3 regions of the Bacillus sp. JJ1566 genome follow, and region 2 is predicted to be linked to each of the others. Evidence: predicted binding sites of a transcription regulator. Region 2 holds the regulator's gene; each other region holds the start of a gene.
The links. The regulator Rex, encoded in region 2, represses fermentation and respiration genes when NADH is low (regulators of the CRP and FNR family bind a similar motif). The targets are predictions, from matches to a motif close to TTGTGAAATATTTCACAA.
Positions count from the first base shown of each region.

Region 1 (3,268 bases), on a different contig from region 2:
TTGCTTTCCATGGACGATTTGTATAGGCTGCTAAAATCTCATAAACCGCAATAACACCCATGTAAATAATAGAGTTTGCAAAGATATGACCAAACGCATATGTTAGATTTTTTGCTAGCATTGGATCTATAGCAATGGTTGGAATAAACAGATTTATCAGGTTCATCATTAATACAGTTGCTCCCGCAATTAATGCGGTAGTATTCACAATCGAAACCATTGTACTAGCGACGACAGCTGCTGGAGGACCATAGCCTTTTTCCTTTCCAAATACAATTGACCAGCCTAACCCTCCGCCTAAGCTTCCATATTGTTTAATAATCGCTCTAGCAACATCTAAATTTAGCAATAAAAATCCGACTCCGAGTATAAGCATACCGCTTAAATAAAGCGCTGCTCCTGCTACAGCCCATCCACCAGCTGAGATAGTTGGCAGCGGATAAAGAAAAGTCCAAGCTCCCGCAAAGTCAAATACAAAGATACCCACCAACACCATTACAACCCCAATGATGAAGGTGATGAAATTGGTGATCAGAATCGTTTTGCTTAATTGAACATATTTGCTTAAGAAATACCACATGACGGCAGCTGCAGCTAACGCAGCGGCACCAATCATGCCAGTACCATGGACAGTCATAATCTCATAAAAGAATCCAGGGTCTACCTCAATCATTTTTCCTTGAGCCACAAGCATCAAGACCCCAAATACCATCATTGATAAAATGATGAGACTACCTGTTAATAGATACATAGTAATTGTTTTGTTTCGGAAGGTTTTTGTCCCTCCAACTGAAATATTAGTAGACATTTTTAACCCCTCCTTAATTTGTTACGATAATTTCACCAATCATGAGATGGTGAGCAAGTCCACAGTATTCCATACATAAAATTTGATATGTGCCAGGCTCTGAGAATGTATAGTAAACAGTGTTTGTATAATCTGGCATTGCCTGAGTTTGTGCTAATAAATTCATATCTTTGTCATAAATACCAAAGCCATGGTTAACATCTGAACTTGTGATATCGAATTCGATTGGTTCCCCAACTTTGAATTCAGTTTGGCTCATATTCCAGCCAAATTGAACAGCTTCTACATCAACAATGATTGGATTTTCTTCTTGTCCATATACTGGTCTTTCAAATGGAAGATCTTGAAGTGTAAAATACGTTGCTGTTCCAAATACAACGAGCAGAACAATGAAGTAAATGGTTCTAAAGCGGTACCATTTTTTCTGGATTGGTTCATAATCTGTTCGTTTATTCGTTTTTAATACGACGGTAATAAAAATAACTGTAATTAAGGTCATTAAAATAATGGAAAGATACCAAGCTGCGGTTTGGTACAAAAGGACCCCCTCCTAATTCTCTATTCAGCACGATTGTCACATATCGCCTAAACATAAATCTGTTAAGTTTGTCACATTTTTGGTGCAAAACGGAAAAAGACACATACTTGTCAAGAATGCGTCTTTTTTGTTTTTTATTTAATTAAGTAGGTTGACGCGAGCATTAGGAAGGAAATGAAGATAGTTGTAAGCACCCACAGCCAGGCTAGTTCCATATGCCCACTGTCGATAGCGACATAAATTGCGGTTGGCAATGTTTGTGTTTTGCCAGGTATATTTCCGGCAAACATAAGGGTTGCACCAAATTCACCAAGCGCTCGGGTAAAACTTAAGATAAACCCCGTCACGATTGCTTTGATTGATAATGGAATGGAAACGAAAAGAAAGATCCGAAATTCATCCGCCCCATCTGTCCTAGCAGCATCCTCAATATCTGGATTCACGGATTGAAAGCCTGTTTTTACAGATTGATACATAAGTGGAAATGCCACAACGGTTGAAGCAATCACCGCAGCCCACCAAGTGAACATAATGGGTTGGCCAGTTAATTTCTCAATAAATGTGCCAACAAAACTATTTCTTCCAAATATCACAATTAATAAAAAGCCTACCACCGATGGGGGGAGGACAAGTGGAAGCATTAATAATGTCTCAAGAATAAGTTTTCCTTTAAATTGCCTATGTGCCATCCATTTACCCGTGACTAAACCAAGCAACAAAACAATACAGCCCGCAGTAATAGCAATGGTTATTGATAGTTTAATAGGTGACCAAAATAGCTGTTCCATAATTTAGACCTCAATTGTTATAAATTGTTCATAATTGGAAAATCCTTATTTTACAAAGTCTCACGAAGTATTTTTACAAGAAGTGTGATTTATTATACACCTCGAGTATAACTAACATTATATGATTTTCTTAATAGTAAGTGTTCAAAAAGGAGGATGAAGAGGACCGAGAATTTCAAGGCGGTGCAGCTTTGAGTACCGGAGCGTATGCAGTTAATACGTGAGGAACGGAGAAGCAAGCCAACGCAGAAATTCGATGTGTCATATTCACCGCACTTTTTGAACTTCCTCTTAACCAAGTATAGCATTCCTGCTTAGGAAGGTGGTACCTATGAGTCAATTAACATTACAAAAATCATTAATTTCAAATGAATTAACAGAGCTTTTGAAATCAGCTAATCACGTCATCCAAATGAAGAAAGGAACCTATTTATTTCGGGAAGGTATGAAGGCATCGGAGCTCTATCTCATTCTATCTGGGCGTGTAAGGGTTAGCAAAGGAACGTCCGATGGCAGTGAATTGTCACTTCGGGTTTGCAGCCAAATGGAAATCGTTGGAGAGTTGACGTTATTCACCGATCAGCCGAAGTATTTATTTGATTGTCTAATTTTAGAAGATAGCAAAATTGCTGTGATTCAAAAGGACGAATTAGAGCGAAAACTTTTTGAAAACACAAATCTTGCATTTGAATTTATGAAATGGATGAGTGACCATTTCCGAAAAACACAAACGAAATTTAGAGATCTTGTTTTATTGGGTAAAAAAGGGGCTTTGTATTCAACCTTAGTTCGAATGACCAATAGTTTTGGTGTTCAAACCGATAATGGAATCTTAATAGATTTACACTTAACAAATCAGGAGCTTGCTAATTTTTGTGCAACTACAAGAGAAAGTGTAAACCGGATGCTGCATGAATTACGTGCATTAAAAGTAATTTCCGTAACAAGAGGCTATATTACGATTCACGACTTAGCATATATTAAAAAGGAAATACAATGTGAGGAATGCCCAGCAAAGTATTGTAGTATTGAGTGAAGAACACACATAACAAAGACCCATGGCGCGCCCATGGGTCTTTCAATTGTCTAGCTCCAGGCGCCATCGGCTCGAGGTCACAAGCCAATCGCTTCTGA
Region 1 is NZ_JBALOP010000032.1:17,746-21,013, forward strand. It holds gene V7112_RS13750 (cbb3-type cytochrome c oxidase subunit I) at 1-808, opposite strand, end outside; gene V7112_RS13755 (cytochrome C oxidase subunit II) at 822-1,346, opposite strand; gene modB (molybdate ABC transporter permease subunit) at 1,481-2,134, opposite strand; gene V7112_RS13765 (Crp/Fnr family transcriptional regulator) at 2,466-3,170, shown strand.
Region 1: the regulator Rex is predicted to act here: its motif matches at 1,406-1,423, upstream of V7112_RS13755 (cytochrome C oxidase subunit II).

Region 2 (3,268 bases):
TCATGAAGCAGGCCGAGAAGCTGCAACAGACATTTATTGGGGGCTTTTAATTTATGCGAAGAACTTCACCTTTTGCCATGGGCATCATTTACGCATTAATGGGAATATTATTTACTTATATTGCAATTAATAGTGCAACGGAGACGATTTGGAACTTTTCAACTATTCTTCTTGCAGTTGTAGCAACATTCGACTTTGCTGTGGCAATCCGAATGTTCTCCCTGCACTTCAAAATCAAAAAAGTGACAAACGTAAAAAAATAACCTCTGGACAGAGGTTATTTTTTATGTCTAGCTTCAGCGATTATTCCATACTATTAGCTGCCATCATTTCCGCTTTAAGCACCTTCCTGTAGGCACTTCTTGATACGAGAATACTGATCTCATATAAACCGAATAACGGAACGGTGACCATTAAATGAGAGACTAGCTCAGGAGGTGTGATTAAACCTCCAATTACTAGAAGGACAAAATACGCATATTTCCTTATTTTCGATAAGAACATCGGAGTGACAATTCCAAGCCTAGTTAAGAACATTACAACAACCGGTAGCTGAAACAAAAAGCCAAACGGTAAGGTTAGCTGTAACAGGAATTGAAAATACTCATTAATCCCGATTACCTGATTTATTTCAAGACGACCCGCTAACCGCGTCATAAAGTTCACAACAAATGGGAATAAAATAAAATAGGAAAATGAAACCCCTACTAAAAATAATCCTACCGAAATCGGAATATAACTCAACGTTACCTTTCTTTCCTTCTCATACAAGCCTGGACTAATAAAGGCCCAAAGCTGATACAGTAAAAAAGGAGAAGAGATAACAAACGCAATAATAAAGGCAAAATTCATATAAATTTTAATTGGATCTGTCATACGGAAAGCATTCATTGTCAGCTCTTTGGCTTCCTCAGCATTTTGCAAGTAAACAATTACCGGCTCAGCGAGAAAAAAACTCCCCAGTGCAACAATGAAGAAGAAAACGACTACATAAATCAGTCGTTTTCGCAGCTCACCAATATGATCATAGACGGACATTTCTCTTTCGTTCATCTGACTCATCCTATCATTACTTCACATCAGGAGTTTCATTCTTCTTAACATCATCATCGTCATCATCTGCTAAGCCTTTTGTTGCGTTTTTAAATTCACGCAATGTATTTCCTGCAGCTTTTCCTAATTGAGGTAACTTCTTAGGTCCGAAGATTAACAATGCTGCAAATACAATCAATAGAATACTACCAAATCCAAGATTTCCCATCATGAGCCACCTCCCAACAATTATAAAATCTATTTCTATTCTTCATTCGAATAATGCTTTAAAAAGTAAACAAGTGCTTGTAGCTCAACAGCTAGATCAATATGGTGAACCCGTATATGTTCGGGCACATTGATTCTTGCTGGAGTGAAATTAAGGATACCTTTGATCCCTTTATTCACCAGGCGGTCAGTAATTGACTGTGCTGCGCCAACCGGCACTGTTAAAATAGCAACCGTGACATCATCAGGCAATTCTTTTTCAAGATCATCTAAATGACACACCTTTACTCCGCCAATACTACTACCTACTTTATTATAATCCACATCAAACGCAAGCTCAATTTTTGTATTATTATTTTTTGAAAAATTATAATGTAAAAATGCAGTACCTAAGTTACCAACACCGATTAACGTAACCTTTGTTAACTCATCCTGATCAAGTGTCTTACTAAAAAAGGATAATAAATAATTGACATTATAGCCATACCCTTTTTTTCCCAATGCACCAAAATAGGAAAAATCGCGCCTAATCGTGGCTGAATCAACCTTTACCGCATCACTCAGCTCTGCAGATGATACCCTCTGCTTCCCCGAGGCATGCAAGTTTTTCAAAAACCGATAATAAAGTGGCAGCCTTTTGGCAGTTGCTTGTGGTATTTTTGATTGTTCCAGATTCATGTTTATTCCCCCGCTACTGGCCTTTTAAAATCTCCGTTCTTTCCACCTGTTTTTTCAGTTAAATAGGTTGGCCCAATCACCATGCCTTTATCAACCGCTTTACACATATCATACACAGTTAACGCACAAACCGATGCAGCCGTAAGGGCTTCCATCTCAACACCGGTGCTTCCCTTTGTTTTAACTGTTACAGTGATATGTAAAATATATTCACCTTGGGTCGTCCAACTAAAACGGATATCGACGCCTTTTAATGCCAATGGATGGCACATCGGGATTAGCTCTGATGTTTTTTTAGCTGCCATAATACCGGCAACCTGGGAAACAGCTAGAACATCCCCCTTGCTAATCTCATTCTTTATTATTTGCTCATAAATCAATTTATTTACAGTAATACTCGATTTTGCAATTGCTGTACGAACAGTATCAGATTTCTCTGTAATGTCGACCATTTTTGCCCGACCTTGCTCATTAAAATGGGTAAATGATGTCATATATGTACCCTCCCATAAACTATACACTATTTTACCACATCTGTCTTTGGAACATCTGTGAACATTATCATTGCAGTTGCTCTATTAAGATAATATAAGATACACTGTTGTTAGAAACAAGAGGTGAAATAGTATGATTTTACTACAAGTAAATCAGCTCAAAAAGTATTTTGCTGCTGATCTTATTTTATCCAATATAAAATTAGAAGTACAAACTCGCGACCGAATTGCTATTGTTGGCCGAAATGGTGCCGGAAAATCAACCTTATTAAAAATAATTGCTGGTCACATGTCCCATGATGGCGGTGAAATTATTAAGCCAAAAAGCGTCACTATTGATTACCTTGCACAGGACACTGGACTTGAATCAAATCTTACCATTTGGCAAGAAATGCTTACCGTCTTCGCATCTTTACAAAAACTAGAAAAAGACTTAAGAAAACTTGAAGTAAAAATGGGAGACCCATCTGTTTTTGAAAACCCAACTGATTATCAAAGGCTACTCGAAGAATATGATCAGCTCCAGGTCGATTTTAAAGAAAAGGGTGGCTATCAATATGAAGCCGATATTCGATCGATTCTACATGGCTTTCATTTTACAGACAAAGACTATGAAACCAAAATATCTAGCTTAAGTGGTGGTCAAAAGACGCGCTTAGCCCTTTGTAAACTATTACTAACAAAACCTGATTTATTGATTCTGGACGAGCCAACCAACCACCTCGATATTAGCACTCTTACCTGGCTTGAACAATATCTACAAGGCTATCCAGGTGCACTCTTAATTGTTTCTCATGACCGGTACTTCCTAGACAAAGTCGTCAACCAGGTCTATG
Region 2 is NZ_JBALOP010000073.1:39,643-42,910, forward strand. It holds gene V7112_RS22770 (CPBP family intramembrane glutamic endopeptidase) at 1-50, shown strand, start outside; gene V7112_RS22775 (YdiK family protein) at 54-263, shown strand; gene tatC (twin-arginine translocase subunit TatC) at 304-1,053, opposite strand; gene V7112_RS22785 (twin-arginine translocase TatA/TatE family subunit) at 1,070-1,261, opposite strand; gene V7112_RS22790 (redox-sensing transcriptional repressor Rex) at 1,297-1,938, opposite strand; gene moaC (cyclic pyranopterin monophosphate synthase MoaC) at 1,941-2,432, opposite strand; gene V7112_RS22800 (ABC transporter ATP-binding protein) at 2,566-3,268, shown strand, end outside.

Region 3 (3,268 bases), on a different contig from region 2:
CAGCAATCAACATAGTTGAAATTGAGAAGAAGCTGTTCGATGCAGCCCCTTGCCCCATTGTAAAGAAATGGTGCGCCCAAACTAGACATGAAAGTACTGAGATGATGACCATTGAACCAACCATTGATTTGTAACCATATAGGTTTCTTCCTGAGAAGGTAGAAATGATCTCACTGTAAATACCGAACGCAGGTAGGATTAAGATATATACTTCTGGATGCCCCCATACCCAGAATAGGTTAGCCCAAAGCATATCCATTCCACCGTTTGTACTAGCAAAGAAATGTGTTCCAAATAGACGATCCATTGTTCCCATTGCTAACAAAACTGTTAAAATTGGAAACACTGTTACGATAATGAGGTTAGCAATTAAAGTAGACCATGTGAACATTGGCATTTTCATCAATGTCATACCAGGTGCTCTCATTTTTAAAATCGTAGTGATCATATTGATACCTGTCATCATTGTACCAAGACCTGAAATCTGCAGTGCAATCATATAGTAGTTTGTACCAACTGATTGACTGAAATCATTGCCAGCAAGTGGGAAATATGAAGTCCATCCTGCATCAGGTGATCCCCCAATTACAAAGGAGATATTAAATAGCATAGCCCCCATAAAGAAGAGCCAGAAGCTAATTGCGTTTAAACGTGGGAATGCCACGTCACGCGCACCGATTTGCAAAGGTACAACGTAGTTCATAAACCCAATGATAAATGGCATCGCCATGAACATGATCATGATAACACCATGAGTTGTAAATATTTCATTATAGTGCTGTGCGTCTAACAGCTTTGCTTCCGGTGTAGCTAACTGTGCACGCAACATAACTGCATCCACCCCACCACGGAAAAGCATAATCAAGGCGGAGATTAAATACATGATTCCAATTCGTTTATGGTCAACGGTTGTTAGCCATTCGCGCCATAGATAACCCCATTTTTTAAAATAGGTTAAACCAGCGATAATACCGATTACGGTAAGTCCAATTGCGACCATCGCTGCATAGATGGCTGGACTAGGATGTGGTATAGCAAAACGTTCAAAGAATTCCATCCGTTTGTTACTCCTTTCAATTGAAGTGAAAATTCGGCGTTCAAAATTTATTTAAAAATTAATGACTCTCATGCTCTGTTTGATCTTCCTCGTGAACCTGATGATCTTCTTTGGCATCACCTGATCCGTGGTTATGCTCCGGCGGTGGTGCGAACTCAAGGTGAGTTCCAGTAAACGTCATTTGACCAAGGTGTCCTGGTTCTAAAATCTCATCAAATTTTTCTTCAGTAATCGGCTTCGCAGTTTCTTTAACCTCGTCTACCCATTCTTCAAAATCCTTTTGAGATACGGCGTTTACGCTAAATGTGTTTTCGGCAAATCCTTTACCACTGAAGTTTGCGTTACGTCCCATTAATTCACCCTGCTCATCAGCAGCAAGATGCAAAGTCGTAATCATATCGGCCATCGCGTATTTTTGCCCGCCAAGTTGTGGAATCCAAAAGCTTGTAATTGGCCCGTAAGAATACAATCTGAATTCAAGTGGTCGGTCTGTTGGAATGTATAGGTAATTGACTGTTTCAATATCCTCTTCCGGGTAGCTAAAATGCCATTTCCAGTCTGAGGAAGAAGCATAAATCACCAATGGTTCTTGGTCTTCGTAGCCTATTGGTGCAGACTCGACAATGTAGTTACTTTGAACAGATACAACTGAAAGATAACCAACGATTAAGATTGGAATCCCGATACAAATTGCTTCAACCCAAGGATTTCCCTCAATATGTGGTGGCTCGTAATCCTCTGGCATTTTTGAAGCTCGATATTTCACAAGCATATATACTAACAATACGAAAACGACAATAATCACTACTGACATAATTCCAATTGAGAGTAGGATATCATGGGCTTGCCTCTCAGCTTGTGGACCTTTTGGGTCTAAGACCATTAATGGTTCACATCCTGTTAACACTGTGGCAATAGTAATAACCATTGATAAGAAAAACCATTTGATTTTCATAAAAGTACTCCTTTCCGAATGGATGCTCTTATTTCACAACTATGTACGTCATACCGAAATTGTGTACAACTTCACAAAGTTGTCAAAAATTTTTTAGCTACTCGTTTTTTTTGTAATATGTTGAAAACTATAGCTAAAGTTTATTTTGTAAAATAATTTCTTAAAATCTTTGTCACTGTGTAAATGATGATAACATCAAGCTCCTTGAAAAGTTGTTACAGAAAAGGGAAGGAATTTTTTGTAAAAAGAAAATCTTCTTAGCATAAACGCCTTAACCCCTGATGTGATGCATATCACAGGCATTTTCCCGTTTTTGAACATTTTGTTACAATATTAATTTTAAAAAATTCCCGCCATAATTTAATGGAATTATGAATATCCATCCATACTATAAAAAAGAATGATTCGTAAAGGTGGTGGGGACTCTGAAATTATTATGGGCTATGATGCTTTTCTTTTCTGTACAGCAATTTCATCCTCAGGATAATCTGTACATTACCTATAAAGGAAATCCGATTGCCACGGTGAATCGGGCTGAATATTCTCTTCCATTACTCGGTGTTCCTGCATTGAACACGAAAAAATATTCTGATTTTCTAACCTATTTAGATGAACAGGTATACGAGGAAGCAAAGGACGCAAAAATCGGAAAAACGGGAGAGATCGTTAAGGAGCATGTTGGCGTAAAATTAAATAAGGATAAATTTACGAAGTTATTTTACACTACTTTTTTTGGAAAAGGGGATTTCCTTGAGGTACCGATTGAGCGAATTTATCCACGAGTTGACAGTGAACTTTTATCCACAATTCGGGTAAAAAGGATTGGGCAGTATGTGACTCATTTTAATTCATCTAATAGAGAACGTTCGACCAATATTGCTCTTTCAGCCGCAGCTATCGATAGTTATGTGCTCTTTCAAAATGAAACCTTCTCATTTAATAAGGTCGTCGGAAAGCGAACCGCTGCCAGGGGCTATCAGCCGGCCCCCGAAATCATTAGAGGTGAACTGATTGAAGGGATCGGAGGTGGGATTTGTCAAACCTCCTCCACCCTATTTAATGCCGTTGACCTAGCGGGGGTTGAGATTATTAAGCGCTATTCCCATAGTAAACGTGTTGGCTATGTGCCTCCGGGACGCGATGCAACAGTTAGCTGGTATGGGCCTGATTTTCTTTTTAAAAATACATATAATCAGCCGATTTTAATTCGGGCAAAGGTGCACGGAGGAACACTTATCGTAACCATTTATTCGTCG
Region 3 is NZ_JBALOP010000039.1:45,477-48,744, reverse strand. It holds gene qoxB (cytochrome aa3 quinol oxidase subunit I) at 1-1,057, opposite strand, end outside; gene qoxA (cytochrome aa3 quinol oxidase subunit II) at 1,116-2,012, opposite strand; gene V7112_RS15170 (VanW family protein) at 2,456-3,268, shown strand, end outside.
Region 3: the regulator Rex is predicted to act here: its motif matches at 2,072-2,089, upstream of qoxA (cytochrome aa3 quinol oxidase subunit II).